DNA from 3 places in the Alteromonas sp. DY56-G5 genome. Region 1 is predicted to be linked to each of the others. Evidence: predicted binding sites of a transcription regulator. Region 1 holds the regulator's gene; each other region holds the start of a gene.
The links. The regulator FNR, encoded in region 1, switches genes on or off when oxygen is low (the NO sensors DNR and NnrR bind a similar motif). The targets are predictions, from matches to a motif close to TTGATCTAGATCAA.
Positions count from the first base shown of each region.

Region 2: the regulator FNR is predicted to act here: its motif matches at 6,967-6,980, upstream of NO989_RS20730 (OmpW family outer membrane protein).
Region 3: the regulator FNR is predicted to act here: its motif matches at 5,731-5,744, upstream of ccoG (cytochrome c oxidase accessory protein CcoG).

Region 1 covers NZ_JANHZQ010000006.1:12,440-23,197, reverse strand. The annotation lists gene NO989_RS04230 (glucosaminidase domain-containing protein) at 1-262, shown strand, start outside; gene NO989_RS04225 (DUF2987 domain-containing protein) at 259-906, shown strand; gene NO989_RS04220 (patatin-like phospholipase family protein) at 921-1,943, opposite strand; gene ttcA (tRNA 2-thiocytidine(32) synthetase TtcA) at 1,944-2,897, opposite strand; gene uspE (universal stress protein UspE) at 3,046-3,969, opposite strand; gene NO989_RS04205 (IS4 family transposase) at 4,284-5,612, shown strand; gene fnr (fumarate/nitrate reduction transcriptional regulator Fnr) at 5,658-6,395, opposite strand; gene NO989_RS04195 (sulfite exporter TauE/SafE family protein) at 6,441-7,100, opposite strand; gene ccoS (cbb3-type cytochrome oxidase assembly protein CcoS) at 7,087-7,317, opposite strand; gene NO989_RS04185 (heavy metal translocating P-type ATPase) at 7,319-9,787, opposite strand; gene NO989_RS04180 (FixH family protein) at 9,787-10,266, opposite strand; gene ccoP (cytochrome-c oxidase, cbb3-type subunit III) at 10,482-10,758, opposite strand, start outside.
Region 2 covers NZ_JANHZQ010000072.1:2,653-13,410, forward strand. The annotation lists gene rsmB (16S rRNA (cytosine(967)-C(5))-methyltransferase RsmB) at 1-263, opposite strand, end outside; gene fmt (methionyl-tRNA formyltransferase) at 266-1,216, opposite strand; gene def (peptide deformylase) at 1,225-1,734, opposite strand; gene NO989_RS20700 (LysM peptidoglycan-binding domain-containing protein) at 1,951-3,024, shown strand; gene dprA (DNA-processing protein DprA) at 3,064-4,173, shown strand; gene NO989_RS20710 (DUF494 family protein) at 4,175-4,651, shown strand; gene NO989_RS20715 (type I DNA topoisomerase) at 4,737-5,279, shown strand; gene NO989_RS20720 (Sua5/YciO/YrdC/YwlC family protein) at 5,325-5,930, shown strand; gene hemF (oxygen-dependent coproporphyrinogen oxidase) at 5,927-6,859, shown strand; gene NO989_RS20730 (OmpW family outer membrane protein) at 7,094-7,774, shown strand; gene NO989_RS20735 (group II truncated hemoglobin) at 7,899-8,330, opposite strand; gene aroE (shikimate dehydrogenase) at 8,329-9,168, shown strand; gene NO989_RS20745 (gamma carbonic anhydrase family protein) at 9,165-9,707, opposite strand; gene NO989_RS20750 (UDP-N-acetylglucosamine 2-epimerase) at 9,884-10,758, shown strand, end outside.
Region 3 covers NZ_JANHZQ010000003.1:119,195-129,952, forward strand. The annotation lists gene NO989_RS02380 (thiol:disulfide interchange protein DsbA/DsbL) at 1-565, opposite strand, end outside; gene NO989_RS02385 (TonB-dependent siderophore receptor) at 874-2,796, opposite strand; cobalamin riboswitch at 2,885-3,137, opposite strand; gene NO989_RS02390 (serine/threonine protein kinase) at 3,257-4,240, opposite strand; gene ccoG (cytochrome c oxidase accessory protein CcoG) at 4,237-5,667, opposite strand; gene NO989_RS02400 (hypothetical protein) at 6,147-6,518, shown strand; gene NO989_RS02405 (DUF3016 domain-containing protein) at 6,642-7,187, shown strand; gene NO989_RS02410 (acyl-CoA dehydrogenase family protein) at 7,282-9,042, opposite strand; gene NO989_RS02415 (SDR family NAD(P)-dependent oxidoreductase) at 9,390-10,181, shown strand; gene NO989_RS02420 (amidohydrolase) at 10,268-10,758, shown strand, end outside.

The DNA.
Region 1 (10,758 bases):
CCGTCGAAACGATGGGGCATCTCATGAAGTTGCCAAATTCGACAGTTTGTCGCGTGCAACGTACACCTATATGCGAAATTTAAACCGCCACGACGCGTATGCGGATTTAAGAGAGATCCGCAGCCGACTGCGTGCAAACCAAATTCCTATTACTGGTGTTGCGTTAGCTGAAGGGCTAATGAATTACTCTGAGCGAGGAGCCGCTTATGTTGAAGAGCTTCAAACTATGATCCTATTTAACGAGGAGTTTTTATCCGAATGATACGCGCTGCTTTATTTTTTGCTTCATCTCTGTTTATTGGTGTAGGCAGTTCTTCCGTTGCTGCTGAAACGATAGATGTTGAGTACAGCCGTTTCTATAGCCATGTTAAAAAGCTGGATAATGAAGATACCCAAGCGCTTCAGTTTGCATTCGGGTTTGTTCGTGTTGGCGAAGGGCGTTTATGTGAAGTTAACGGAGCGTCTATCGTAACCGATAAGAAAACAATGCCCTTAGAAGTGAGTGATGAAGGACGATTCACGGTGCCTACCGAAAAGGCCCTGAAACTTGCCAACGCTCTGGTTCGCATCGATTTAAACGAACGCGCGAACGTGTGTGATATGTCGGTACAACTTGAAACCAAACCAGAATATCTTAAGCAGTATTACACAAAAGACGACCTTACGTTTTTGTATGGTCAGTACGAAGCTTTCTTTAATGAAATGGGAAGCTTCTTGTCTTTCATGATGCCCTCGGTAAAGGGCTTGATGATTCAGTTTGATGACAAGAATTTAGATTTCATTACACCACAAGGTGTGCAAATTAATAACGGCGTGTTGCATCTAGAACAAGATTGGATCAACGACGCAAAAGGCTTAACACTGCCTCATGCGCCGCTACGTGTTACCGCTATGGCTTCAAGCTAGATGCATATTTGGGATTAGGTAAGAAGCTGATACCTAATTTGCTCTGCTAACCGCGCGATGGTCTCTTCGCCCTTCGCGCATAGCTCTTCGGCTCTGTGGAATTCCATAATACCCACGTCGGTAAGCTGAGGCTCAATAAGAATGTCTGGCGGATCGCCAGCTAAACGTGAACGTGTGACGCGAGCTTGAAGTATCTCAAGTGAACTGCTCATCACGCTCATAATTCCAGGCGGGTTTCGCTTGTTCACTTTAGCGGGGACTTCGGTCAACTCTTCTTCCACTTTTTCAATCACATCAGAAGCAATGCCTTCTTCAGTCTTTACATTGCCAGCCGAGACGCTGTCTTTTTCGTCTTTTTTCTCTAGGGCTTTTTCTTCTTTGTTGTCAGGGGAGAACCATTGGCGTAGTACGTTTTGACTCTTTGTAAAAAAGTCCTCAGTTTTGCGCTGGTTTTCTTCATGATCTTGTCTCAACTTTTCAAGACGAAGTGGTCGGAAATCGGCGTTAAGGTTAACCGCGATTACAAAATCGGCCCCTAATTGGCGACATAAGTTCACCGGTACAGGGTTTACAACGGCACCGTCTACCAACCAACGATCACCGTGTGCTACAGGCGCAAAAAGTGCGGGAATAGCGCAGGATGCTTGAATGGTGTCTCCGATAGGACCAGAGTTAAACACCACTTCACGGCCGGTATAAAGGTCGGTAGCTACAGCCGCAAACGGCTTAAGCATGTCTTCATAAGTCGATTCACAAAACTCGCTTGCTAGCTTGTCGAAAACCTTCTGTCCGCTTGCAATACCGCCGCGTCTAAGTCCTACGCCCATAAGAGCAAGTACCTGCCAGTCGCTGAGGGAACAGGCCCACTCTTTCAAGCCTTCCAGCTTGCCACTTGCGTAGGCAGCACCAACATAGGCACCAATAGAGCATCCCGCAACAACGTCAATTTTTACGCCGAGTTTTTCTAATGCTTCAATTATGCCAATGTGAGTCCAGCCCCTTGCGGCACCGGCACCTAGCGCAAGTCCAATTTTCATTTACTTAGGTTCCATAATGTTTATTACTTCAATAGCATTATCTTCATAACTGAAGTCCGTACTATTTTCTGTAGTGAAAGAAGGTTCATCGAACCCGATATCACCGTCTTCAACCGGGCCTTCTTGTGTAGCTATAGCTTTAAAATCATAAAGGTTGCTGTCGATTAAGTGTGAAGGCGCTACGTTTTGAAGCGCGCGGAACATCGACTCTATACGACCTGGGAAGCGACGGTTCCAGTCTTGAAGCATAGCCTTTATGTTTTGGCGCTGTAGGTTTTCTTGTGAGCCACAAAGGTTACAAGGAATAATCGGAAATTCAGTGGCCTGAGAATATTTCTCGATGTCTTTTTCTGTGCAGTACGCCAATGGACGAATAACGATGTGTTCACCGTTATCGCTGACTAGCTTTGGCGGCATAGACTTAAGCTTGCCACCATGAAACATATTGAGGAAAAACGTTTCTAGCATGTCGTCGCGGTGATGACCTAATGCAATTTTAGTCGCACCTAACTCTTTTGCCGTGCGGTACAGAATACCACGGCGCAAGCGAGAACAGAGAGAGCATGTTGTCTTTCCCTCTGGAATTTTGTCTTTAACAATAGAGTAGGTGTCTTCTTCTACAATTTTGTAGTCAACGCCAATGCTTTCTAGATATTCAGGCAAGATATGTTCGGGGAAACCAGGCTGCTTTTGGTCAAGATTAACCGCAACGATATCAAAATGAATAGGCGCAATCTTCTTTAAAAACAATAAAATATCTAGCATGGTGTAGCTGTCTTTACCGCCAGATAAACACACCATTACTTTGTCGTTGTTTTCAATCATACCGAAATCGCCAATGGCTTTACCCACATTGCGGCGAAGTCGTTTCTGAAGTTTGTTGAAGTTGTACTTTTGCTTACTTTGCGCAGCATTTAATGGCGACGCGTCAGCACTGTTTGTGCCTAAACTCATAATTAACTAGCTTGGTTTGTGATAAAGCCACCATTATACATTAAAGCGGCTTTTCGAGACCATGCTTGTGAAGTTAAATTTGTTGGTGACATACCGCGTTGGCCGCTAAGTAACGGCAAACACGGGCTATGTGGTACTGATAAAAAGACTACACCGACAACGGCGACACAAATCCATCTGGCTTAATAGCAAGCACATCGCAATTGAGTTCGTCGATCACGTGTTCTGCAGTGTTACCAATTAGGGCCGCTGAAATGCCCACACGGCCAACGGTACCAATAACAACCAGCTCTGCATCCAGTGTTTTTGCCACTTGCGGGATAACTTTTTCCGGAAGGCCTTCTCTTACTACGCATTTGTTCTCAGGAATACCGTACTTTAATGCGTGACTACGCATTTCCTTTAAATGATGATTTTTTACCGCGTCGTGATAGGTATCGGGGTCGAACTCAGGCACTTCTATGGCGATATTAAGTGGTGTAGAAGGGTAACTGTTGACCAAATTTACGCTACCTTTCAATAAAGAGGCGTAGTCGTTAGCAATGAGGGTGAGCTTATCGTTAAGTGCGGCATGCTCATCGTCTTCACTGCCTACGTTTACTGCAGCAATAATCTCTCCTCCTTCTGGCCAGTCGTGCTCTTTAACGAGCAATACTGGGCGAGGGCATTTACGCATTAAATGCCAGTCGGTGGGGGTGAAAATAACAGAAGCAAGATCGTCGTGCTTTTTGGTTGCCTTTACCACTAAATCTATCTGATTGTTTAGGGTGTAGTAAATAATCGACTCATACGCACGATTATTCCATTCTACAACGATATCAGTTTCAGTGAATCCTTGTTCTCTTAAGTGGGTGGCAAGCCATTTTGCATGCTCCTTTGTAACTGCATCGCGCATTGACTCGCGCTCATCCGGGCTAAGCATGGTCGTCATATCATAAGATAAGTCGTATACCACCATCATGGCGGTAACTGAAGCACCTGTTTTTGAAGCGAGTTCATAAGCTCGGCTTAGTGCAGGTTGGTTATCGCGCTCGGCATCTACCACGGCCAGAATTCGTTTACACTCAATCATAACGTCCCCCTAACTACGAAACTTAGTAGCGGCTGTCGAAATCGAAGCTTTCTAATACTAACTATAAACGACATTGGGAAAAACGTAAGTTGTTTTAGATCAAGAATTTTACGAGGCGACCATGAGTGAACCCACCGAATTGAATATGGAGCAACCGGCGTGGCGCTGAAAGGGTAGATAGGTGGCTAACACAGGTTACAAAAAAGCGCGCTTAGTGCGTAATGCCGATCAGTTAAGAATATTTTCCTGATCGGTTGACCGATCGTTTTAAGACTTCAAAATCCGATATCAGTCTCTGGTATCGGATTTTTTTTATGTCTTTGCTTACAAACCTCGATGATACATTTGCTCATGCAGAAGATTTGAATGCTATTAATAAACTGATGTCTTTAATTGACCCTGAGCTTCTTCAGCAAGCTTATGCTTTATCGGGGGTAGCGACCGTCAGACGTCGCCGCTTACCTTTGGATTCGGTCGTATTTACTATTGTTGGTATGAGTCTGTTTCGTAGTGATCCGGTCTGGGATATCGCGAATAAACTGGATATCTCGTTACCTGGTAAAAACAGGTTTGTTGCTCCCAGCGCAGTGGTGCAGGCCCGGCAGCGACTGGGCGAAGAAGCTGTCGGTCATGTCTTTAAGCTGATGGCACAGCGGGCATTTGGTGAGTATGCCTTTGAACAGTGGTGTGGTTTAAATGTACTGGCGGTTGATGGTGTGATGTTCCGTGCCCAGGATACCACTGAGAACCTTGCCGCATTCGGATGTGACCGGAATGTGATGGGCGATAACCCGTACCCGCAGGTACGCATGTGTAGTCTGATGGAAACGTCTAGCCACCTTCTTTTGGCCAGTGAATTTGACGGCCGTGATGTCGGAGAGATGTCTCTTGCAGAGCGGCTTATTCCTTCAGTCCCTGATAACTCTCTAACCCTCTTCGACAGAGGATATTACTCGCTGGGATTACTGCACCTGTGGATGACCAAAGGTGTTAATACGCACTGGATGCTGCCCGCCCGTAAAGATTTACAGTACATAGTGAAACATCAACTAAGAGAACATGATGCTGTAGTCACCCTCAAGACCTCGCCTCAGGCGCGGAAGAAGTTTGATGGTTTACCTGAAACCATCGAAGCGAGACTGACCAGCTACGAAGTAAACGGAAAGACCTACCGCGTGCTTAGTTCAATGGTCGATGCTATGCAGTTCCCCTACGAAGAGATTGCCGATGTGTACGTTCAACGCTGGGAAATAGAACTGGGCTTCAGGGAAATGAAACAGACGTTACATCAGGCAAAGCTGACGCTTCGCAGCAAGAAATCTGAGATGGTGCGTCAGGAACTGTGGGGACTATTACTCGCCTACAATCTGATTAGAGTGATGATGCTTGATGCCGTAAAAGATATGCCGGAGCTATCTCCCTCACGGCTTAGCTTCGGTCTATGCATGAGGCATATCATCGTTTTCTTCCTGACCACCATCCCAGACACAGTGACCAAACTGCCCGTCCACTATGAATACCTGATGGAATCGTTGAGGATGATGAAGTTACCTGACAAACGACCTGACAGGTATTATCCACGAGTTGTGAGGAAAAGACCGACTAAATACCCCACAAAGAAAAAAGCCAGTCAGCTTAACTGACTAGCATTACGCTTAGTGCGCGCCTTATTTAACACTTAAAAAGGACTAACCGCAGACAACGCTAGGGCCGTTAAGCGCCGCTAGTTTGGTGTTTAGCCTATCGAAATCCAAAATAGTAATAAGCTTGCCGTCTACTTTTATGATGTTGTCTTTTTGAAAACGGCTTAACAGACGACTAATCGTTTCAATCGTTAATCCTAAATAGTTTCCAATTTCGTTGCGCGTCATGGTTAAGTGGAATTCTCTATGGGAAAAGCCACGCTCTTCAAAGCGTTGCGACAGGTGTGAGATGAAATACAGTAAGCGCTCTTCTGCAGTTCGCTTGTTTAAAAGCATGATCATGTCGTGATCTTGTTTTATTTCAGCGCTCATGAAACTCATGATCTGGTGGCGTAGCTTTGGAAATTGCACTGACATTTCGTCGAGGGTCTCGTAGGGAAGCTCACACACCATGGCAGTTTCTAACGCAGAAGTATAGCTTTGGTGCTTGTTCTCTCTTAATGCATCGAAACCGATAATGTCACCAGGAAAGTGGAAGCCGGTAATCTGTTCTTCACCTTCGGTATTAGTCACAAATGATTTGAATGAACCGGTTCTCACTGCAAATAGAGAACGGAATTTATCACCAGTTTGAATCAGCGTGTCACCTTTATGAAGCGGCTTCTTGCGTTCAATAATATCGTCAAGAGACTCGATTTCTGTTTTGTTTAACGCCACCGGTAAACATAAGTGACTGAAACTACAGTTTTGACAGTGAATAGAAAATTGGCTTCCTTTGCTCATAATGCACGCTCTCTAAAAGAATACCCGACAATAATACACCCATTTTTAAACGATTGCGCTATGAATAAGATAAGCTGCATATATTGCCATTATTACTGCAATAATTTGTCTAAAATGGTTATGTTGAAAACTTTGAACAATATATTGGCTACCAGCGCTTGCGGCGAGTAAGGTGGGTAATGTACCCAAACCGAAGAAGAACATAATAGCTGCGCCTTCTAGCGCATTACCCGCTGCGAGAGACCAGGTAAGTGTGGAATACACCAAACCGCAAGGAAGCCAACCCCAAATAAAACCATAAGGCAATGCACTTAAAGGGGTCTTAAATGGCAAAAAGCGTTTTGAAAGCGGCTGGACTTTGGAAAATAGGCCTTTACCAGCATTTTCCAGCACCGTTAAGCCAGTCCACCACTTACCCAAATAACACGCCAGTAGAAGCAACATGATTCCGCTAAGTAGGGAAAGGGCATAGTTGGCAAGAGGTATATAATCTGCTGCAATTTTTCCAATTGCCCCGGTTATTGCTCCGGCGATGGTGTAGCTCACCATACGTCCCATGTTATAGGCAAGGGTATAGGGTAGTGCTGAAGCGCCTTTAGGCGATACCATCCTTAGCGCAGCGACGATTCCACCGCACATTCCCACACAGTGAACTCCGCCGGCTAAGCCGATAAGAAAGGCAGAGAAGTAGTTAATCCCTTCCATGTGGCGCTTGGCTTTTGTCTACTTTACTGTCTTGAAGTTGCTTGCGTTGCTCAGCTAGCTTTTTTTCTTCTGGCGGAAGATCATCGTCAAACAGTATGCTATACCCTTGGCGATCTAAATCTTCAAATTGATTGGTTTTCACCGCCCAAAAGAATATCACGATAGCGACGGCAACAATGATGATGGCGATTGGAATTAATACGTAAATAATACTCATGCTATTTGCTCAAGAGTCGCGTTGAGTTTGTGACCACAATGATACTGCTTAACGACATACCAACAACAGCCATCCACGGTGAAAGTAGGCCTGATACGACGAAAGGTAAGATCAAAACGTTGTAACCTACCGACCAGCCAATATTTTGCCTTATTTTTTGCTTCACTTGGTGCGCAGTTCGAATAAGTTCTGGTACAGAAAGCAGCTGATCGCCAAGCAGTATCACGTCGGCGGCAGTTTTAGCCACGTCTGTGGCATTACCCACTGCAATTGCCACATCAGCGCTGGCAAGAACTGGAGCGTCGTTAATACCGTCACCCATCATCATTACTTTCGCGCCAGATTGCTGCATAGCTTGAACGGCTTCGTACTTTTGCTCAGGTGTTAGGCCACCTTTAGCGGTCGAAATTGGCAATGGTGCGGTAAGCGCATTAACGTTTTGCTGTGTATCACCACTTAAAACGGCGAGAGTATGGCTTGCAGCTAATATATCGAGAGTTTCTTGCGTATCTTCTCTTAGTGAATCCTTTACTTCATACGCCGCCATAATACGCCCCTTAACCGTGAGAAACACGTTAGCTGAAGGGAACGCTTCAATGAGTTTTAGCTGTGATTCGTGAACGCTGAATGCTACAGATCCCATAGAAAACAACGTGTCATTGATCTCACCGCTGATACCACCTCCTGGCGTAACGGTAAAATTAGTCACTTTGTGTACCGTGTTATCGATAGCGTCAGCACTGCCGCTAGAGGCAGAAATCTCGCTTAGGGCTACACCGTCGCTAAAGGCTATATCGTCGCTAAAGGCTTTGGCAATCGGATGTTCAGAGCGTGACTCCAAAGCGCGGGCAATTGATAGCGCACTATTACTATCCACACCGTCAGCGTACCAGGCATTTGAAATAGTAAATTTGCCTTTTGTGAGCGTGCCGGTTTTGTCTAATGCGATGGTGTCAATGTCAGTAATTTGTTCAAGCGCATCGGCGCGTTTTAGTAAAATACCTTGTCTGTTTAATTTTGCCATAGCGCAGGTTAACGCTGATGGCGTAGCCAACCCTAATGCGCAAGGGCAGGTTGCAACCAGCACCGATATGGTGATCCAAAATGCCTCGTCGCTACCCTGATACGCCCAAAAGCCATAGGTTAACGCCGAAATCAGCAATACCGCGGTAACGAAATAGCGAGAAAAATTATCGGCTATCTGCGCTGCTTTAGGTTTACTCGCCATGGCACTTGCTTGCAGTCGTACAATTTGATTTACCAGCGCATTTTTAAGGGTCTGCGTAACCGTAATGGTTAGCGTACCATCTTGACAAACCGTGCCGCCGTATACCGGGCTACTGTTCGACTTACGCACGGGGTTAAACTCGCCGGTAAGCATAGATTCGTCAACCGCTGCGTTGCCGTCGGTTACCACCCCATCAATGGGGACTGTTTCACCAGGCTTAACCAGCACCACATCGTCAATTCTTAACTGCTTTGCCAGACACTCGGTTAGGCTGCCATCCGGCAGTAATTTGGTGGCTGAAACGGGTACATACTGCATCATATTGGCAGAGATCTGTGCGGCGCGATGACGGCTACGATGTTCTAAAAAGCGGCTGAGTAACAGCAGGAAAATGAACATACAAATAGATTCAAAATACACTTCGCCTTGCTCTAATACTGTAGAGCGAATTCCAGCAATGTAAGTACCGAATATGGCGAGCGTAACGGGTACATCCATATTAACCGTTCTTGCGCTTAGCGCATTGGCGGCGCCCACATAAAAAGTGCTGCCTGAATACAGCACCACAGGTGTAGTAAGCGTAAGGGCAACCCAGTAAAAATACTGTCGGGTTTCTAATTCAATAGCGCCAAACCAGTCAAAATACAGCCCCGTCATCAGCATCATCACCTGCATGGTCATAATGCCTGCTAGGCCAAGCTTTTTCAGAAAAGTCTTTTGTTCGCGTTTATAACTGGCTTCGTGTTCGTCGGGGTGAAATGGCGACCCAACATAACCAATGCGTTTTAGTGTAGAAAGAATCTGACTAAGCTTGATTTGAAAAGGTGACCAAGTAACTAAAGCGCGGCGCTCTTGGACGTTTACCGCGACTTGCTTTATCCCTTCTACTTTTGACAACTGCTTTTCGATAAGCCATCCACACGCAGCGCACGTGATACCTTCAAGGGTTAATTGAATCTGCTTATCTTGCCCCTCATCAAAAACGAATTCTTCTTGAAGAGCAGGGTCGTCATACACTTTGAGCTTGTCGAGTGTCTCTAGAATGCCATCGTCTGATTTTTGCGCTGGTTCGGTTCTAAACTGGTAATAGTCTTCAAGACCGTTGGTTACGATGGCTTCGGCCACGGCTAAACATCCAGGGCAACACATGTCGCGTTGCTGCCCTAATATCACGGTAGTAAATTTTCCATCGTCTGAGCCCGCAATAGGCAAGCCGCAATGGTAACAGTCGTGCTTGGCCATTATGGATTGAATTTCATTTTGCCAGAGTGGGGCAGATAGATGGTATTTTGTATTTTCCAGCTATCATCAATAGGGGTTAGCGATACGCGCCATTTACCATCAAGATCTTCTTCGACAAAACCGCGATAAATACCGTTAGCGTCGCGGCTTAATAAAACGCTGACATCACGCTCTTCAAGCGTTACGTGATAAAAGCTTAGTTTAACCGCATTACCTTCTTGTGGAATACCTGAATGAAACTCTAGCGCTATGCTGCCATCTTCAATGGTTAAATCGGTAGTGATATTCTTGCGGCGGGCTATGGCCTCTTTGTCCAGACGGGCATTGATCGCTTTTCCTTCCTTGTAGTAGTCGTCCACCACCAGGCTATCTTCGGTGCTAATAGCAAGGTTTAACAACACGCCACCCATGATGAGTGTAATGATAGGTACGGCAATTAAAAACCAGGGCCAGAACTCTTTATACCAGGGTCTATTCATCGAAATCTTTCTCGTATTTACTTCACTAACAACATATTTATTTTTACTTCCCCAACTACACGTAAAGCCGGCAAATAATGATAAATATAGTGTTGGCGAGACATGTTAAAAGTGTACAAAGAATGTTCGCATGGCACTCTCTATACCGCTGTATTTTCTCATAAAAAAAGCCCCGTAGTAACGAGGCTTTTTAAGATATTTAATGATTTAAATCATTAATCATTTGAAAGGCTGTATACATACGCTGCAACAACATGAATTTTGTCATCACCCAAGGTTTTCTTGAATGAAGGCATTACACCGTTACGACCGTAAGTAAGCGTTTCTGTTACCGCTCTGTGGCTGCCGCCGTATAGCCAGATATTGTCAGTAAGGTTTGGTGCACCAAGTGCTTGGTTACCTTTACCGTCCATACCGTGACAAGCCGCACACGCTGCGAAACGAGCTTTACCTGCTTCTGCAAGCTGAGGGTCCACATCGCGACCGCTTAAA
Region 2 (10,758 bases), on a different contig from region 1:
AGAAGTATAAGATGTTCTATGACTTTCTTGTTGCCTTTTAGAGGCCTATCCAACAAAGAGCGCAGCCAGTGCTGTAAAAGGGGAAGGCGACGCATTACCCCTAGTGACATCTCTTGAATCCATGCGTTATCTTTGGCGTTGTGTCTGCGCTGAACGCGTTCTAAGCACTCACGCGATGACTTGCCTTGCTCTAAAATTTGATAGATGGCCCACGCACAATCTGCACGCAGGTTTTTTTGTTTGGGAAGGGGTAATGGTTTCACGTTTAGTCCGCTTGTGTCAGACAACGGCCCACTTCAAACCACGTTTGGCGAGCATTGATAACGTCTGACGCTGGAAGCGCCTTTTTGCCAGGAATTTGAAGAGATGTAATGCATAGAGCATCGCGCCCCGTAGCGATAGTAATGCCCTCTTTATTGGCACTGATTACCGTACCTGGCGTGGCACCGTTATTTAAAGGAACAACGCTGGCAGACCATACTTTAACGTTCTGATCTTCGACCTGCATCCACGCTACAGGCCAAGGATTGAAGGCGCGGATATTACGCTCTATTTGTTCTGCATCGTCTGCCCAATTAATAAGGGCTTCTTCTTTAGATAGCTTTTTCGCATAGGTGGCTTGAGAATCATCTTGTTTGGTAGGTGTGTAACGATCAAATTCATTAACGACCTCGACCAACGCTTGTGGTCCCAGCTCTGCAAGCTTTTCATATAAGGTGGCGCTGGTGTCTTCAGGTGTAATAGGTAATGTTGCAATATGCAGCATATCACCCGTATCTAAGCCTTCGTCCATTTGCATTATGGTTACGCCAGTTTCAGCGTCACCCGCCCAGATTGAACGCTGGATTGGAGCGGCGCCTCGCCACTTGGGCAAAATAGAGCCGTGCACGTTAATGCAACCTAGCTTAGGTGCGTTTAACACTGCTGTAGGCAGTATCAGTCCATAAGCAACAACTACCATTAAGTCGGCATTGAGCGAGGCTAATTCTTCCTGAGCGTCTTGAGCTTTAAGCGATTGAGGCTGGTATACAGGAATGGCGTTTTCTTCTGCTAATACTTTAACCGGGCTAGCCGTAAGTTTCTTACCTCGCCCTGCAGGTCTATCAGGCTGGGTGTAAACAGCAATGACTTCGTGCTCGCTCTCGAGTAACGCTGATAGATGTTTAGCTGCAAAATCCGGAGTACCGGCAAAAATCACTTTCAATGGAGTTGTCACGTTATTCCTTAGGCTTTTGCCGCAAGACGCGCTTCTTTCTCAAGCTTTTTACGAATACGTTGGCGCTTAAGCGGTGAAAGGTAATCAATAAACAGTTTACCTTTTAAATGGTCGAGCTCGTGCTGAATACAAATCGCTAACAAACCTTCTGCATCCAACTCAAAGTTTTCGCCGTTTTGGTCTAGCGCTTTTACCGTAATTGCTTCGGCGCGCTCAACTTTCGCGTAATTACCCGGCACTGATAAACAGCCTTCTTCGCTAATCGTGGAGCCATCTTTACGAATGATTTCAGGGTTAATAAATACGCGTGGCTCGTTTTGATCTTCTGATACGTCCATTACAACAACTTGAACGTGACGGTTAACTTGCGTTGCGGCAAGGCCAATACCGTTCTCGTCTTTCATGGTTTCGAACATGTCCGATACCAATTGTTTAATTTCGTCGTTAACCTCTTCAACCGGCTTAGCTACCGTGCGAAGACGTTCATCAGGAAAACTTAATACGTCTAAAATTGCCATTTCTCGCTTACTTCACCTTTTCGCTGTATAAATTCATATACGATCTAATTGCCAGCACACTTTACAGTGCTTATTAAGTTACTATTCTAACGTATATCGGGCTGTTTCGTGCAGTTTTTTACCGAAACCCTATTAGAATACCTAGTTATGCCGATATAGTGCTATTGTCTGAAAAATCAACAATAAGTGACAGTGAATAATTTGCAGGTGGTTAATTTGAAAAAGCGATTGATTTACGCGCGTCGTGCAGCATTGTTTATCTTAGGTGCACTGCTTTCTTTGCCTACCTTTGCGCTGCAGCTAAAAGAGAGCGCGCCAGAAACCTACACAGTAAAGCGTGGAGACACGCTATGGGCAATCGCTAACGTCTTTCTCAACGAGCCTTGGCTCTGGCCTGAATTATGGCGAACCAACACCCAAATCGACAATCCACACCTTATTTACCCGGGCGATGTTATCGTCGTTGGGTATGTTGATGGGCAGCCTGTATTAAGTGTAAAGCGCGACAAACCTTCCTATAAGCTTTCTCCGGCTACCGATAAGCGAGTAAAACCGAAGCCTGTTGATGTGTTGTCGTGGACATCTATCTCTCCATTCATTAGACAACATATGCTGCTAGACGAGGAAAGCTATGCTTCGCTACCTAAATTGCTGGGTAATCAGGATGGAAACGTAAGGTTTGCGTCTGATGATTTTGTGTTAAGCCAGCAACAATTCAGTACCGACGATCAGTACAGAGTAGTAAGAAAGCACGCTACGATTAGAAATCTTGATGGGGAAATCCTTGGTATTCAAGTTACCCATGTTTCAACAGCTTCACTAGTGGAAAAAGATGAAGGTAGCAACACGATGTTGCTTTTCATCGACGATGCGAACCAAGAAGCTAAGCGCGGTGATAAGTTAATGGCGGGTGGATTTGAACATCCTGAAGGCTTTGAACTTGTTCCGGCTACTTCGCAGCGAGGCGCAATAGTTGGAGATTTGCATGATCACGATTTACTTGGCAAATACGACGTTGTCATTCTTGATTTAGGCAGTATGGAAGTAGCGCCAGGTACGGTCCTGGGGCTTTACTCACAAGGTCCAGCCATTATTGACGAAGAAAGTCCACGCTATGTAGATGAACCCGGCGCGAACACTGGTGGTGAGTGGTTTATCGATACAGTATCGCAACCCGCGCTTAAAGTAGGTGAAGTTGTTGTGTTTAAAACATTTGATGCGGCAAGTTACGGATTAATTACGCGAGCGAATAAGGGGATAAAGCGCGGCTTCATTGTCGCCAAGCCTTAAACGTTGCATGGTTCATTGTCGCTCGCATTAGGAGCGATAATGGCACTACAATCTTCTCAGTTAGACAGCGAAACATTAGCATGGATAGCGCTGGCTTCCGCTCAGCGTGTTTCACCTAAACTATGGCTACAGGCTCTCGAAAAGTATCAACTTTCTACTGTCGATTTAGGCAGCAACGCGTCTACGCTGCCTAACGAGGTTAAACAACTCACTAACAACATTTCACCGCCTCTTATTGATGCAGCAATAAACTGGCTGCAAGCGAGCGACAATAGACACATCGTGCCGTTGTCATCGCCTGACTATCCAGAATCACTTAAGCAATTAGACAGTCCGCCCCTCGCGCTATTTGCCACGGGAAACAAAGCCCTACTTCAAAAACCGCAGATTGCCATAGTGGGGAGCAGAAGGGCCAGCCTTCAGGGTAAGCGTACCGCAAACGACATTGCTTATGGGTTATCTAGTAGCGGAGTTGTAGTGACGAGCGGCCTTGCCATGGGCATTGATAGCGCCGCCCATCAAGGCGCACTGTCTGGTAGCACCGGAACCATTGCGGTAATGGGTACGGGACCTGAAAAGGTATATCCGGCTAAAAATAGTAAGCTCTATGAAGCTATCAACAATGACGGAGGTGTTACCGTTACAGAGTTTTTTCCGGGGCAGGGACCTAAGCCTTGGCATTTTCCAAGGCGAAATCGAATTATCGCAGCGTTATCCCTTGGAACCTTAGTGGTAGAGGCAAAAATTAAGAGTGGCACCTTGATAACTGCAAATTTGGCCGCAGATATGGGGCGGGAAGTATTCGCTGTGCCGGGTAATATCGCTAACGCTTACGCTGAAGGTTGCCACTGGTTAATCCAACAGGGCGCCAAATTAGTAACAAATATAAGCGACATTCTAGATGAAGTTGGCGTTCAGCCGGAACAACTAGGCTTGAATGTTGACGAGCAAAACGAAAAAAGTACAGCGAATAGCTTGGCAACCGATAAATTATTAGCTAGTGTGGATTATGACATCACCGCTATTGATGTCATAGCCCAGCGCAATGCCTTATCTGTATCGCAAGCAATGGCATCATTATTAGAATATGAGTTGCGTGGTTTAGTGGCCGCTGTCCCTGGTGGTTACGTTAAATTGAGGGGAAAATAATATGTTCGATATCCTCATGTATCTGTTTGAAAACTTCATTCACAGTGAAACGGAAATTCGTGTTGACCAAGACGAGTTAACGGAAGAGCTTGTGCGCGCAGGATTTCATCACGATGAGATTTATAAAGCCCTCGCATGGTTAGAAAAGTTAGCGGCACTGCAAGAGACGGACATCAAACCGTACTTTTGCAAAGGTATTAGCACTAGCTTAAGCCGTATTTACACGCATGAAGAACAAATGCGTTTAGATGTGGAATGTCGCGGTTTTCTTATGTTCTTAGAACAGGTTAATGTGTTGGATGCCTCCACACGCGAAATGGTTATAGATCGCGTTATGGAAATTGATTCCAATGAATTTTGCTTGGAAGACCTGAAGTGGGTTGTGCTAATGGTACTATTCAACGTACCTGGCAAAGAGAAAGCCTACGCACAAATGGAAGATCTTTTGTTCGAAGAGCCAGATGGTGTTCTGCATTAATGCAGTTGTAGTCACTGGTATTTGAATCTTTACTTAAAAATGCGCTGTGAAATTGCAGCGCGTTTAAGGCCTTAACGTCCAATACATGTCTAAAATAGACCATTCACTCTTTTCAGCGCACGAGCATGCTCTCGATGATAATTTCGGAGATTGCCCCGAGTGCGGTAAACCTCTTCATATAAAGAACAGTAAATCCGGCCCTTTTATCGGGTGTACGGGCTATCCGGAATGTAGCTTTAGTAAGCCACTTCACGATAAACAAACCACCATACTGAAAACCTTAGACGGTGTAGCCTGCCCTGAATGCGCATCCGACTTAGCCATAAAGAAAGGGCGGTTTGGCATGTTTATCGGCTGTACCAATTTTCCTTCATGCCATCACATAGAGCCCATTAAAGAAAAAGAAGATACTATGGTGGATTGTCCAAAGTGTAAGAAAGGGCATCTAATCTCGCGTACTAACAAATACGGCAAACAGTTTTTTGCGTGCAACCATTATCCACAATGTCGATATGTGCTAAATTTCACGCCGGTAAATGAAAGCTGCCCAGACTGCGGTTGGGGAGTATTGATAGATAAAAAGGGGCAGTTACAGTGTCCTCAGCCTAGTTGTGGCTTTAAAAAGTAATTATACGAACAACTAAACGAAGAACTATACGTAGAGATTAAAACCATGTCTGATATCCAAAATGGGAACGTAAACACGTTTACCCCCGTTGAGGCTAACTCACCTGAAGTAGACCCTGTTGTTGCCGCATTCCAAGCTGGCAGTTTAATCGTTTATCCAACCGAAGCGGTAATGGGCATCGGATGTGACCCCGACAATGAAGACGCTGTAAATGCGCTGTTAGAGATAAAACAGCGACCGGTAGAAAAGGGCGTGATCTTGATTGCTGCAAACTACAGTCAGCTACTGCCTTATGTTAACGATAACGCCATTCGCCCTGACAGACGCACCGATATTTTTTCGAGCTGGCCAGGCCCTAATACTTGGCTATTACCTAAGTCGTCATCTGCGCCAGTTTGGTTAACCGGCAAGCATAGTAAAATAGCGGTGCGCGTAACTAATCACCCTGTAGTAGTGGAATTGTGCAACAAGTTAGGTAAACCGTTAGTTTCTACAAGCGCTAACCTGACCGGCCAACCGCCAGCCATCACCACTGAAGAGGCAAAAGCCGTATTCGCTGATTCCGTTTTCTATGTAGAAGGGGAAGTAGGCGGTGCAACTAAACCCAGTACCATTCGCGATGGTGACACAGCAGAGGTAATAAGAGCATGACATCAGCAGAATTACTGGACGGTAAAAATGCCCCTGAAGTAATAGAACAAGTAAAAAGCTATTTACTAGGGCTGCAAGACACCATCTGTCAAACCCTTGAACTTGCCGACGGTAAGGGCCAGTTTGTTGAAGACAGCTGGCAGCGAGAAGAAGGTGGCGGTGGCCGTTCTCGAGTACTAAAAAATGGTGCGGTGATTGAACAAGGCGGCGTTAACTTTTCTCATGTGTTTGGCAGTCAAATGCCTGCTTCAGCAACGGCTAATCGCCCTGAGCTTGCGGGAAGAAACTTTCAAGCAATGGGTGTATCACTCGTTATTCATCCACATAACCCGTATATCCCAACGTCACATGCTAATGTTCGCTTTTTCATTGCAGAAAAAGAGGGCGAAGCACCTATCTGGTGGTTTGGCGGCGGCTTCGACTTGACGCCATTTTATCCGTTTAAAGATGACGTTTTACACTGGCATGATACTGCTAAAAAATTATGTAAGCCGTTTGGCGATGATGTCTACCCTAAGTACAAAAAGTGGTGCGACGACTACTTTTACTTAAAGCATCGCAATGAAACTCGCGGAGTGGGCGGTTTATTCTTCGACGACCTGAATGAATGGGGCTTTGAACAGTCATTTGCATTTATGCAGGCTGTTGGTAATGGCTTTATCGATGCTTACGTTCCTATTGTTGAGCGCCGTAAGCAAACTGATTTCGGTGAAAGAGAGCGTGATTTCCAACTTTATCGCCGGGGCCGCTACGTTGAATTTAACCTTGTATTCGACCGGGGCACTTTATTTGGACTGCAAACCGGCGGGCGTACTGAATCAATTCTAATGTCGATGCCGCCGCTAGCGCGTTGGGAGTATTGCTACACGCCTGCACCAGGTAGCGCCGAGGCCAAGCTGACAGACTGGTTAAAACCTACTGATTGGTGATTAATTATTAAATAAGGCAGCGCTTAAATCCTTACGCGGACCGCCGATAGCAGCTTTCATCTTTAATGACTAAAAAACGCCGTATTAACGTTAATGCGGCGTTTTTTTTGATCTACATCAAGGTGGAATATCATCTGTGTTTCAGTGAGTTATCAAACTTGCGCTGGATCAATGTTTCTCTTAACCACAGGCGTAAAGTAGCGCCATCTTAGTTAAACACAAAAGAGACACATCATGCGCAAACACTTTTTATCTGCATCTGCACTTTGCCTTACACTTGCTGCACTCTCACCTTTAGCTAGCGCTCACCAGCAGGGCGACTGGATTGTTCGTGGCGGTCTTACGACCGTTGCTCCTGACGAATCGACTTCTAACATCGTCGCGGGTGGAACTGATCTTGGCGTGGCTCTTAATATCGATAACGATACTCAGCTAGGTTTAAATGTAGCGTACTTTATTACTGACAATATTAATATCGAGCTGCTTGCCGCAACGCCCTTTAAGCACGACGTTAATTTTTCTGTTGCTGACCCGTTAGGGACGGGTAATCAGCTTGGTGAAGTCACGCATCTTCCTCCTACGCTTACCGCAAACTACTATTTTAATGATGCCAGCTCTGCGTTTCAGCCATACATTGGTGCAGGTATCAACTATACCTTTATCTTTGATGAAGAGTTTACAGGTGCGAATGAAACAGCTGGCTTAAGCGACCTATCGCTTGATAATTCATTTGGCTTGTCAGCACAGGTGGGAATGGATTACCAAATTGATACCAAATGGCATGTCAATGCATCGGTTCGATTCATTGATATAGATACCGAAGCAACCTTCAAAGTGGGTGATGCTGCGGGAAAGGTAAGTGATATTGAAATAGATCCTTGGGTGTATACCTTATCGGTGGGTTACACATTCTAATTATTAGTTCTACGCCTTATTAACTATTAGGCTTTCACAATTGCACTACTTTATGCGCCATAAAGAGCGTAGACAGTAACAGGGGAGTTGCGCGTTAAAAGGTTAATCCTTTCAACGCGCTTTTTTATTTTGTATTCACCATGTGATTGGCGAGTTGATCAAGTGCGTCTATCAACTGTTGAGCTAAGGCGATATCTTCAACCGTTTTAAACATGGCTTTTCGCATGCAATACATCCACTGAGCTTTTAACTCCGGTGTTACGGTATAAGGTAGGTGGCGTGCACGCAGACGCGGGTGGCCATACTGCTGCTGATAATCATCAGGACCACCAAGCCATAAACTTAAATAGAGAAAGAACACGTGACGAATTCTGTCTAATGGCTGGGGGTGAATAGCTAGCAGTTCATTGGCGAGTGGATCGGTTTCCATTATGTCGTAAAACGTATTTGCTAATTCCCGTACTTTCTCCTCTCCACCTATACGTTCATATGGTGTACTCTGCGAAGCACGATTATCGCTTTTCTTCTTTATATTAAATAAGTTTCGTATTCCCATGAAAAAATTCGCTGTATTTGGAAATCCTATTGCACAGAGTTTATCACCAACTATCCATCAAATGTTTGCTGAACAAGTGGGAGAAAAGATTTCTTATGAAAAGATGCTTGCGCCAGTAGACGGTTTTGTAGATGCCGCCAACGCGTTTTTAGCTCAGGAAGGCGCGGTAGGTTGTAACGTCACCATGCCTTTTAAGCTTGATGCATTCAACTTGGCAAAGGTAGATGACCAAGCAGCCAAAGATGCACAAGCTGTTAATACGCTAATGAATGGTGACAGCGGTGAAATATGGGGATTCAACACTGATGGTGTAGGGCTGGTAAACGACTTGCTTAACAGCGGTGTGGAAATTAAGGGTAAGCGCGTGTTGCTTATTGGTGCCGGCGGCGCAGCCCGTGGCGTAATCTCCCCGTTATTAAAAGCAGGGGCCGCCTCTTTAACCATCACCAATAGAACCAAAGCGAAAGCAGAGGAAGTGGCAAGTGCCGCTTCAAACGCTAAAGTGCAGGTGGCTGCGCTTGAAGATATCGCAGATGTTGCGCCTCATATTATTATTAATTCAACAGCCGCCAGTTTAAGCAATGAATTGCCGTGCCGTTTAAATGATGGTGTTTTACAAAACTGTGAAGTGGTGTACGACATGGTTTATAAAAACTCACCCACGCGCTTTATGAGAGATGCGGCCGAACTTGGTGTCAAAACGCAAATAGATGGGTTGGGGATGCTGGTTGAGCAAGCGGCTGAAGCATTCTACATATGGACACAAAAGCGCCCCGATACTTCAGATATTGTAAAACGTGTCAGGGCTATCGTTGAGCAAGGTGAGAAGCGAAACTAGTTCGCTTCTTCAAGGTACTCATCTTTCAATACAACATAGTTAACGGCAGATTGTTTCAGGAATGCCATTTCGGCGTCGTTGAGCGGTCTTTTCTTTTGCATGGGGTTTCCAACGTAAAGAAATCCGCTTTCTAATCTTTTGTTCGGCGGCACTAATGTACCTGCACCAATAAACACATCGTCTTCAACAACAACACCATCCATTACAATAGCGCCCATGCCAACGAGAATTCGATTACCCAACTGGCAGCCGTGCAGCATACACTTATGCCCAACGGTAACGTCCTCACCAATAATAAGTGGGAAGCCGTTGGGGTTTTTCTCAGATTTACGGGTAACGTGTAAAACACTGCCATCTTGAATATTAGAACGGGCACCAATACGAATTTTGTTCACGTCGCCACGAGCTGCTACCAGCGGCCAAATACTCGCATCATCTTCTAAAACTACATCACCGACGATTCTTGCCGAGCCATCAACATAGACATTCTTTCCTAATGTAGGAGAAACACCTTTAAAACTGATTACAGGTTGTGCCATAGAACTCTCTTTAAGCGAAATTATGCAGGACATGGTAAGCCTTTTTTAAAGAAATGCATAAAACACATTAACACTTGATGATTAATCTTGTTATCGATAGCTAGCTTCAATCTTTTAAAGCAACAATGCTGATATACTATAGAAAAAAATCAAAATGCTATTTCTACGGAGAGTTCATGTCAAAGCGCTATGTACTATTTGCGGCACTGCCTTATTCCTATTCAATATTGCGACCTATTCAATCTGAGATAAGAAAGCGTGGTGGTGAAGTAGCGTGGTATCTGGAGCATAGCTGTGAAGACTTGTTACTTGCCGATGAGAAAAGATTAGCAACAGTTGAAGAGCTTGTTGAGTTCAATCCCGACGCGACTTTGACTCCCGGTAATTACATTTATCATTTTATTCCTGGTATTAAGGTAGGCGTATTTCATGGCTACTTTATTGGTAAGCGTGGCGAACAGACCTATCAAGAAGATTCCCATTTCCGCATTCGCGGGTGGTTTGACTTAATTTGTACACAAGGACCAAGCAGTACAGCACCCTATAAAATTCTAGAACAGCAGCATGGTAGCTTTAAGGCTTATGAAACAGGATGGTGCAAGGTCGATACCTATATAAAAGGAAAACGCCCGCCGGCATCAAATCCTCCAACGATACTTTACGGAACAACGTTTACTAAAGGTATTAGTTCGGCCGAGTCGGTTTTTGAAACTATCGAGAAATTAGCTAAAGAAAGAGACTGGAACTGGATCCTTACATTTCATCCTAAACTGCACGGCTCCGAAATTGTGGAACGTTATAAACAATTAGCTGCGTCTATAGATAACGTTAAATATCTACATAACGTTGACTTAGACAGTGTGAACGAAGCAAGTGTGCTTCTTTGCGATAGTTCATCCATCATTCTAGAATTTATGATGCAAGAAAAACCGGTGGTGACGTTCCGCAATACTAATCCAGGTCCTCATCTAATAGACGTGACAGAAACAAGTGAAATTGAAGCGGCTATAGATTACGCGCTTACGAAGCCTATTGAAGTAATTGATGCAAT
Region 3 (10,758 bases), on a different contig from region 1:
TAGGCTGATATTTACCGTTGATAATAAAGCTTGGCACACCAGTTAGGTGCTCACGATACTCATCAATTTGCTGTTGATTCTTGCGCACCATGCTATTTACGCCGAAGCTTTTGGCCATTTTATCAAACTCTTCACCGTCTACTCCGTTCACAACGAAGATATTGCGAAGGTCTTTCAAGCCAGTGATAGATGCACGTTGCTTGTGGATATAGTTAAAAATAGCGCCGTTCATCGCGTCTTCTTGCTTCATAGCGCGCGCAATTAGCATGGCTTTAGTTGCGTCATCTTGAACTTCAGGTCCAGTAAAACGCATAAAGTTTACGTGCACCTTATTGAATTTCGTACCGTCGCTTTTCTTTTTTTTAATTTGCGCAACGATTGGTTCGAACTGGAAGCAGTGAGGGCACCAAAATGAGAAGTACTCAGTAATAACAGGCTTATCTGTGGCTTCTTTATCAAGCACAGTATAGTGCGTACCTTCTTTCCATTTAGACGCTGGCTCCTGAGCGCATGCTGTTAGTGGCAAAAGCATTGCCATGACAAACATTACTGCAAACTTTTTCATGGAATATAATCCTATGTTCAAAAAACTATTATCGATACCGAGATTATCACAGGCTTGTTCGCTTAACTAGGACCTGTTCTACTTCAATGCCTTACTACGCGATAAGCTCACTAAAAAACGCGATTCAAGGTTTAGGTAAATGCAGTATTTTATATACGCATGATGAACAGAGTCTGAATCATCAGGCCCTAACAGAAACTCAAAGAAAAAGGGCTATAACCATGTATAGCCCTTTATTGTTTGTTGATTTCACGTTGAGTTTTGCCTTTAAGCAATGCTCAACAGAAGGTTCATTAACGTTACATCACTTACATGCTGTAGTTAACTGAAAGTAGAGCGCGACGCTCTTGGCCAGCATAACCTACAATGTCTTCATAATCAGTATCAAATACATTGTCGACCTTCAACGAGACCTGCCACTGCTTATCTATTTGATAGCCTAAATTAACGGTTGCAAGCGTATAGGCTGACAGCGCCAGAGTCTGAGACGGTTCAGGGAAAGGAGGGAAGAAGGTGTCGTAATGACTCCCTGTGTAAGCTAGCTTGGTGTAAAAGCTGAACTTCTCCGTTCCAAAGTCAGTGTTGTAGGTTAATGAGCCTTGGTGACGGGCACGACGCAGTTCAGTGGTTGTTATACCATTGTCGGTTTGTTCCGCATCTAGATAACTATACGCTGCGGTAAAATCACCATAGCCACTGTCCCAGTTAAGTTCTAGATCAATACCTTCTCGCGAGCTTTCACCGTCGATATTATCTGCACTATATGCACCCAAATCTGACACAAATACGAAGCCATTGATTTCATCTTCAAGGTCGGTAGTGTATGCGCTGATTTGTGCAGACAGTGATTTCCAGTTCGCCTTAACGCCTATTTCCCATTCTTCACTGGTTTCAGGTTCTAAGTTTGGGTTGCCGATGAAGCTTGCTGGGAAGTAGCCAAAGCGCTCGGTGAAGGTGGGTGTTTTAACAGCTTTACCATAGCTGGTAAAAACAGCGTAGTAATCGTTAAGCTGCCAGGTAAGGCCACCGCGATAACTTACGGCATTGTCGAACTCACTGTTGTTGTCGAATCGTGCGCTTAGTGTTGCGGTTAGCGACTCGGTTAGCTGACCATTTGTCTCGGCAAATACGCTATAAGTATTGTCATGCTGCTTCTGGTTCGGATCGCCAAATGCAATTGGGCCGCGCTGGGTAAAAAGGCGCTGTAGGTATTCAACACCGCCAGCAAAATCCCAGTTATCCATGGTATAGAAACCTGTCCAGTTTAACTCTATGCGCTCACCAGTGGTTCCGCCAGTGTCTGCACCTGACTCAGTGTTATCATTATCGTCTTTGCGATAATGCGCACTTAGCGCTGAGCGATAACCTGTATTTTCCGGAGCAAATTCCCATCTTAATTTCGCACTAATTTGTGAACCATCCGTCACGTTATCTGAGTCAGCAGGAAGGCCTGTCGTCACAAAATCAGTGCCGTCGTAATCGTTCTCGTACTGAACCGTGCGAAGGTTAGCTATTAACGTATGCTCCGACGTTGCGGCATAATTAATATTAATGCCAGCGGTCATGTTGTCGTAGCCATCATCTTCGTTACCAACACGAGATACGTTGTCACCGTCGGTACGTATGTAGCTGGCGTATGCAGAAATACCTACGTTATCGCTTTGCGAGCGCGCGTTCATGCTGCCCTGCAACGTACCTTGTGTGCCAACGCCAGCAGAGAAGTCTACGTGTGACGCATTATCGGCAAACTGGCCTGATTTCGTAGTAATGCTCAATACACCACCGATAGCGCCGCTGCCCCATCTTGCGCTCTGCGGGCCTCTAAGAAGTTCTATGCGCACCACGTTTGCGCTAGTTAAGTGAGCAAGGTCAACCAGACTTCCTTGGCCTACGTCGTTGGCAACAACGCCATCAATTAAAACAAGTAGATGGTTGGTTTCACCGCCGCGCACGCGCAGCTCCGTTAAGCCACCAGGACTGCCTGACTGAGACAAGCTAACGCCAGGTAGGCCGCGAATTAGATCGGTAAGTTGAAGTGCGCCCGAAGCTTTAATGTCGCTTTCAGTTAGTACCGATACTGAACCAGGAAGTTTGGTTAACGAAATAGGCAAACGCGTGCCTGTTACTGTTAAAGTTTCAATATCTTGGTCAGAAGTTTGAGCAAAGGCAGGTGTGCTTAAGCACGAAATAACTGCAGCGCTAAGGGCTGCTTTAGTAAAATGTGTACGCATGGTTTTTATGTTGTCTTTGATGCGCTCCACCCGAGCACATGATTAGGGAAAGTGCACGCATTGCTTAATTATGGATGTGAGCAAGCAAACGACACCATGAAGTACAGGCCGGTATCCGGGCTTACTCACCATTACTAAAAATGTAATAGCTCTTTTGCCTTCCCATCTAATGGCGTTTAATACGTAACGCATAAAAGACAGTGGCGTATGAAAAGAAAACGACAACGCGTTGAGTTTACCGTTGCGGGGGCAGCATCAGTTTTTCACTGATTTCCCGTTTAACCCTTGTCGCCGTAGTCAATATGGAGCTAGACAAGAGCACCTACACACTGTCGATTATATCTAAGTTAAAAAGTGATAGCGAATACGGTTTCTTATACCTTACGCTTTTTCGTAACCGCCATAAGATTATCGGCAACGGTCATCGAAAAAGCGTTTTTTCAGCAGTAAAGGGACTGGCTCAATATCCTAATTTCAGTGGAGGCTCTTGAAGGGCCGATAGCTGTTCTTTCAGAGCAAGTATTTGGCCTTCCCAGTATTTGTCTTCAGCAAACCAAGGAAATGCCCGCGGGAAAGCAGGGTCTTCCCAGCGTCGTGAAAGCCATGCCATGTAATGCACCATTCGCATAGCGCGCAGGGGCTCAATAAGTGGCAACTGTGCAGTGTCAAACGGGTGAAACTCCTCGTATGCTTCAACCAAAGTATCGAGCTGCAATAGTTGTTGTTGGCGGTCGCCGCTTAGCATCATCCACAAATCTTGGATAGCAGGGCCCATGCGGCAATCATCTAGATCAACGAAGGTAGGGCCATCGCGCCACAGTATATTGCCTGGGTGGCAGTCACCGTGAAGCCGAATACTCGATGTTGGCTTATACGCTTTTTTCGTGGCATCAATAACGGGGTTAAGTATGGCAAAAAATGCTGTCTTTAGATGCTCTGGCAGCAGTGTGCTTTGCATAAGCACCTGCTTCGGTTCATCGAGGTAACTTTCAATATTAATCGAGGGACGATGTGCAAACCCTTTAGCATGGGCCACGCGGTGAATACGGCCAATGAAACGCCCCATCCATTCGAGTTGATCAAGGTTGTCATTTTCGAATTGTCTACCGCCCACCGAAGGAAATAACGCAAATCGATAATCAGTTTCGGCCACGGTGTGATGATGCAGCGTGCTGCCATTGAGAGAAATGGGCGCAGCCAATGGAATTTCGTTATCGATTAGCTCTGCAGCAAACGCGTGTTCTTCAAGAATTTGAGCGTCGGTCCATCGACCTGGGCGATAGAATTTTGCTACATAGCGCTGACCGTCTTCAGCCAAAAACTGATAGACGCGGTTTTCATAACTATTTAGTGCTAGCAAACCGCTTTGAAGAAAAATGCCCTGACTTTCCAGGGCATCTAATATGGTGTCTGGGCTAAGCCCAGAGAATGAAAAATCTGTCATCGATAAAGGAACTTAGTTGGCTCATCAACGGTAACCGTTTCCCCATCAATAGTGGTGGTTACACTGATAAAAATATCGGTAACCGTATCTTCCAGATTATAGGCGTCAGTTGCAACTGAAATTGGCGTGCTATACACCGCACCGCCTTCAACTGTTACAGTTTGCTCACCAATGTACTTGTAGTCAGGCAAACCTTTTACAGCAATAGAGTAGGTTTGGGTTTGCTGAGTTTTGTTAAGTACTTTTATTGTATAAACGTTCTCAATTAGCCCTTCATTCGTTTCGCGGTATAGCGAGTTTCTGTCGCGGATAATGTCAACTTCGGTGGGGCTGCGCATCCAAATATTGGCAAACAGCAAGCCTATCATCACCACTAAAACTACAAAGTAACCAATTAACTTTGGACGTAAAATATGAGTCTTACCGCCAGCTAGTTCTTCTTCAGAGGTAAAGCTTATCAGGCCTTTAGGATAACCCATTTTATCCATAACACCGTTACAGGCATCAACACAGGCGCCGCAGTTGATGCATTCGTATTGTAAGCCATTTCGAATATCGATACCGGTTGGGCATACCTGAACACACAGGTTGCAGTCTATACAGTCGCCTAAACCTTTTTCCTTTACTTGTTCGTGACTAAGTTTGCGTGGTCGCGGGCCGCGTTGTTCACCACGTTTTACATCGTACGATACAGTAAAGGTGTCTTTGTCGAACATGGCAGACTGAAAGCGAGCATAGGGACAAATGTGCGTACACATGATTTCGCGCATGTAGCCAGCGTTTCCGTACGTACAGACGGCAAAGAAAATAACCGATAAACCTGCCCAGAAGCTGGTGTTAAATGTTACAAAATCGATAAACAGTTCATCAATTGGCGTAAAGTAGCCAACGAAGGTTAAAGCCGTTAACAGCGCTACCAATACCCAAGCGGTGTGCTTAGCTGTTTTACGCAAAAATTTATCTGCATCCATTTTGCGTGCATCTAGCGCTATACGCTTGTTGCGCGGGCCTTCGAATTTCTCTTCGAACCACGTATAAATGTATACCCACGTTGTTTGAGGACACATAAATCCACACCACACTCGACCAGCGAAAGTGGTGACGAAGAACAGCGCAAAGGCGGAAACAATAAATATATAGGCCAACAAAGTGAGATCTTGAGGCCATAAGGTTAGTGAGAATATAGTAAATCGCTGCTCGCCGATGTCGAGTAGCACGGCTTGATGCCCGTTGTACTGAATCCATGGAATGATGGCAAAGAGGCCCAAAAAGAAAAGGCCAAACATGCGTCTAAATGTCTCCAGAGGGCCTTGTACAGCCCGCACATAAATACGGCTACGAGAGTCGTGGCGTTTACCCTCAGGTCCACCTTTGGGTTTATGTACTTTTACCGGTGTAACGGTCTTTACCGGTATTTGTTCATTCATAGCTTAACCTTATGTGACGTAACGAACTGCCTGTGCAGTATAACTGCGTTCAAAACGTCATATTTAATGTAGATCAATAATGCGGCGTATGGTGTATCTTTTTAAAGTTTCAGTCAATACTGAAACTTCAGAACGTAAGTCGTTTTTTGTTTTGATTTCCTCAGTCTATGTAACTTTGTAAATAGTTAAATACAGCTACGTGAATAATGAGGATTAATATAACGGCCAGATGCCATTTGATGCCCAACATCGACGATTAGGCTTTACCTACTATACATGAGTATAGTTTGCTGTATTTACAGGTAAACCGATATGACCCTATTATCGTCGATAATAATGTGGTCAATTACCGTTTGAATCGTGTACAGTGAGCATTGTGAAAATGTAAATTGGCAAAGTGTAGTTGAGCACATAGTGAGAAAGGTGCTAAAAATTGGCGCTATTTGTAGTAAACGTCTGTCAAAGTTAGCTGAGAAGTCATGTTAAGGTTCTTTATCATCGCTGCTGAAATTATTGTTTTGGTAATTGTGCTGCGGTCTCCTTTTGTTCAGTATCTCTTTGAAGATATCCAGAACTCGCTTTCTGAATGGCTAGTTTCAATTGCCACCTTACCGGAGCGAGAAGAACTGCGTAATTTACAAGATAAAATTAATATCCAGCTGAGTCCCTTAAAGCCTTACCAGCAAACATATGTTCAGCAAATCACCGCTGACAGCGCAAGCGTTAAACGTTTTTATCACACCTATTGTGAAAAGGACGATATAAACCCCAACTTTACGGGAACTAAACGCGTTCAACTATGCCTAATCATTAAACAGTCGTCAATTATGCAAGTAGCAAAGCGAGACTAGCCAATTTTAACCAGGTTGGTTAAATGTAAAGCTGATATAAAAGCCGACAATTGCTGCATGCTAAGCTTTCTCTAAATGTCTTGCTAACTCATAGTTTAAACGACTGAATTTAGGAGCATAAAAGTGAATAAATTACGTACTTTTTCTTATTTAGGTTGTGCCACTGCGGTTGGACTTCTTGCTGTTTTCGCTCCCACCCAGGCGGCAGAAGTAAAGATTACTTGGGAAGAACCTGAAACATATAGCGATGTTAAGCCAACTAATGAGTCACGCAAACGGTTCCGCGAACGAACGCTACAAGAGCTTGAAGAACACATTGTAGATTTGGCCAGTGATTTACCTGAGTCGCAAGTGCTGTCAATGACAGTAACAAATGTTGATTTAGCTGGTCAGGTTTGGCCAAGCCAGTTTGTCGGCTTCGGTAACGGCGCCGGTAGCGACGTCCGTATCATTAAGCGCGTTGATATTCCTAGAATGACATTCAGCTACTCGTTGGCTAATGCCGACGGTCAGGTCATTTTAAGTGGTGAAGATGTGAAACTTAAAGATATGGATTTTATGGAGTCGAATATTCGTCGCAATCGCACGGAATCGCTTTCTTATGAAAAAGCGATGCTTAACGATTGGTTTTCAGATACGTTTTCAACCCAAGTAGCAGCGAACGACTAATAGTTTCGTTCAAATCATAATAAAAAAGGTCACATATAGTGACCTTTTTTGCGTTCATAGCCCATATTTCACGGGCTATAGCAGAATAAGCTGCCTACAGATAATCAAACTCATTACCTGATATTGCAAGGGTGCTTCCAGGGCCAGCTTTATAAGCGGCTTTGTGCGCATCGCGACGTACTAATATACGTTCCATGTAGAAGTCACGTGTCTTCATCTTAGACGCTGCAAGTACTGCATTACCTGATGCCTGCGCTTTGTCGGCCATGCTGTACCACAGTACACCAATCAATGAATAGGCGCTGTATGCCAAGTAATCACAAGCAGCAGCTGCAGCGGTGGTGGCATCCATACCTAAGCAATCGGCTGAAGATGCACGCCAGTCATCAAGAATTCCTTGAGCCAGACCCTTCGCCTCACTGTCTTGAATGTCGCTGACCAAAGCGTTAAACGCATTATAGGTCGCTTCCATCATTTGACCGCCATCTCGGGTAAGCTTACGACCAATAAGGTCTAGCGCCTGAATACCGTTGGTGCCTTCATATAACATAGCAATGCGCACGTCGCGCATAAGTTGTTCCATACCCCATTCACGAATAAAGCCGTGACCACCAAATACTTGTACACCTAGGCTGGTGGTCTCAAGGCCCATATCCGTCATAAAAGCTTTGCAGATTGGCGTTAAAAACTGAAGTATCTTGTCGGCATCTTCTTTTTCTTGACCTTCACCAAGCTTCTCAACGTCCATAAACTTGGCATAGAAAAGTGAAAGTGCACGACAGCCTTCAATCAGTGATTTCTGCGTAAGTAACATACGCGCTACGTCAGGTTGAAAGACGATCGGGTCTGCTTTGCCTTCTGGATTTTGAATTCCCTGAGGTGCGCGAGACTGAACGCGTTCGCGGGCATAGGTCAGCGCGCCTTGGTAAGAGGCTTCTGCCGCCCCTAAACCTTGCAGACCTACTTGGAAGCGTGCATCGTTCATCATGGTGAACATACATGCTAGGCCTTGGTTTTCTTCACCTACAAGGTAACCCGTTGCACCGTCAAAATTCATCACGCAAGTCGGGCTCGCTTTGATCCCCATTTTGTGTTCGATGCTTCCCACTGACAAGCTGTTCGTCTCGCCAGGCTCATTGCTGGCATCTGGAAGGAACTTGGGCACTAAGAATAAGCTGATGCCTTTAACGCCTTTGGGAGCATCAGGCAGACGAGCTAGAACAAGGTGAATAACGTTCGAGCTCCAATCGTGATCGCCTGCGGTAATAAAAATCTTATTACCGGTGACTTTATAGCTGCCGTCGCCTTGTGGCTCAGCTTTGGTACTAAGCAAGCTCAAATCTGTTCCTGCGTGAGGTTCGGTCAGGTTCATGGTACCTGTCCACTCACCGCTGATTAGCTTAGCAAGGTAGATATCTTTTAATTCTTTACTGGCGTGCTTAGTAACCGCAAGTGTTGCGCTCTCAGTAAGCATGGTGGTTAAACGCCAGCTTAAGTTCGCCGCGTTTAGCATTTCGTGAACAGGCACAGCCATGGTGTACGGCAAGTCTTGCCCGTCGTACTCGGCAGTACCTAGCATTGCATTCCAGCCGTTAGCAACATATTCCTGATAGGCATCAGCGAAGCCTTTAGGCGTGGTAATTTTGCCGTCTTTTAGCGTACAGCCTTCTTCATCGCCTTCACGGTTAAGAGGGGCAACCACATCCAAAGCAAACTTTGCACCCTGTGCAATAATTTCGTTGGCAAGCTCGCTATCAAAGTCGCTGATACCGAGCTTTTCGTAGTGAGCATCAAGTCCAAGCCAGTCTTTTAACAAGAACTGAAAATCAGTCGTAGGGGCGTGGTACAGAGGCATGGATGACTCCTTTTTCAAACAAGTGTTTTAATTTTGTCTATTATAGTCACAAAAAGCGTAGTCCGAATAGTCCGTTAAAGGAAAGTTAATAATAAATTTGGATGATGTGGGTAATGATCTATGCGGACTGACATGAGAGAAACACATAGGTTTTCCAAGACTCATGGACTTTAAATGTGCAGCAAAGGTCACACAGGCTCTGGTGATTATGTCTGACGCATTGATGTTAATATAGAAAAGTGAACTCAAGTGGTAGGCTCGCTTGCAATTCAAATTCTCACTGGCATGCTTAGCTTACATTGAAATAACCCGTTCACATACGCACAAGCAACACGGTACATAAAAACATGAATTCAGAAAGCGCGAAGAAAAACCTTAAACATAGCAGTGATGATGCGCAGATCCCGGTTTGCATTGTAACGGGGGGAAGCTTGGGTATCGGTTTTGCGGTATGCAAGCTGTTTAGTCAAAACGGTTATCAAGTCATTAATTTAGATATCAGAGACTTTGAGCAAGCGTTACCTAATGCTATCTGGAAGCCGTGTGATGTAAGTGTTGTGCGTAATATTGAAGCCGCGGTGAATGAGGTTATTAGTTCTTATCAACGCATAGACGCATTGGTGTGTAATGCCGGTATACATGTTTCAGCAACCATTGAAGACACTGATGAAGCGCTGCTTGATAAGGTACTAAACTTGAACGTAAAAGGGGCGTATGGCGCGATTAAGTCTTGCCTGCCAACCATGAAAGAGCAGGGCAGCGGCGCGATTGTGGTGATGGGTTCAGATCAGTCCTTTATTGGAAAGCGCAATTCGTTCGCCTACGGTGTCAGCAAAGGTGCGTTGGCGTCTATGGCGAAAACCACCGCGCTTGACTACGCACCCTATAATATCCGCGTTAACGCGGTATGCCCGGGTACCATCGAAACCCCTCTATTTCATAACGCCATTGATAATTATGTGGCACGTTCTGGGGCAGATAAAAATGAAGTGGTAGCTGAAGAAGCCGCTGCACAACCTATTGGACGTTTGGGCCAGCCCGAAGACGTAGCTGAATTGACTTATTTCCTATGCAGCAACAAAGCGTCGTTCATCACGGGTAGCTTGTATGCGGTGGATGGGGGCTACACAGCACAATAGAAAGAGCACAATAGATAGGGCTGAACAGAAAAGCAACGCGAAATGCCTTATCAGCAATAGCATAAACCAAGGTTTTATAAACAAAGATGAGCAAGCCTTCAATCACTTGGATAGACCCTCATATTCACTTCTTTGCCTTAAACGAAGGGCACTATGGTTGGCTGAAACCAGCCAATGCCCCCTTTTGGCCAGATAAAAAAGCGATTGCAAAACATACTACAGAGCACATGCTCTATTGCGCGTCGTTAGGGCAGTTAGGCGGTTTTGTTCACATTGAAGCGGGTTACGATAACGAAAGACCCTGGCGTGAAATTGCGTTCTTGGAGCGTCATTGTACGCTGCCATTCCGTTCGGTTGGGTGTATCGATTTAACGGGAAATAATGTTGGCAGTCATATCGACAAGCTAAAGCGGTACCAGTCAATAGGTGGGCTTCGTCACATATTAGATGACGATGCTAAAGTACTTTTACGCACCCCTAAGGTTAAATGGGGAGTTCATCATATGGCGTCGCAAGGCTTGTCTTTTGAAGCGCAGTTAAATCTTGCAGATAGCAATGCTGTGCATGCGCTGCTAAC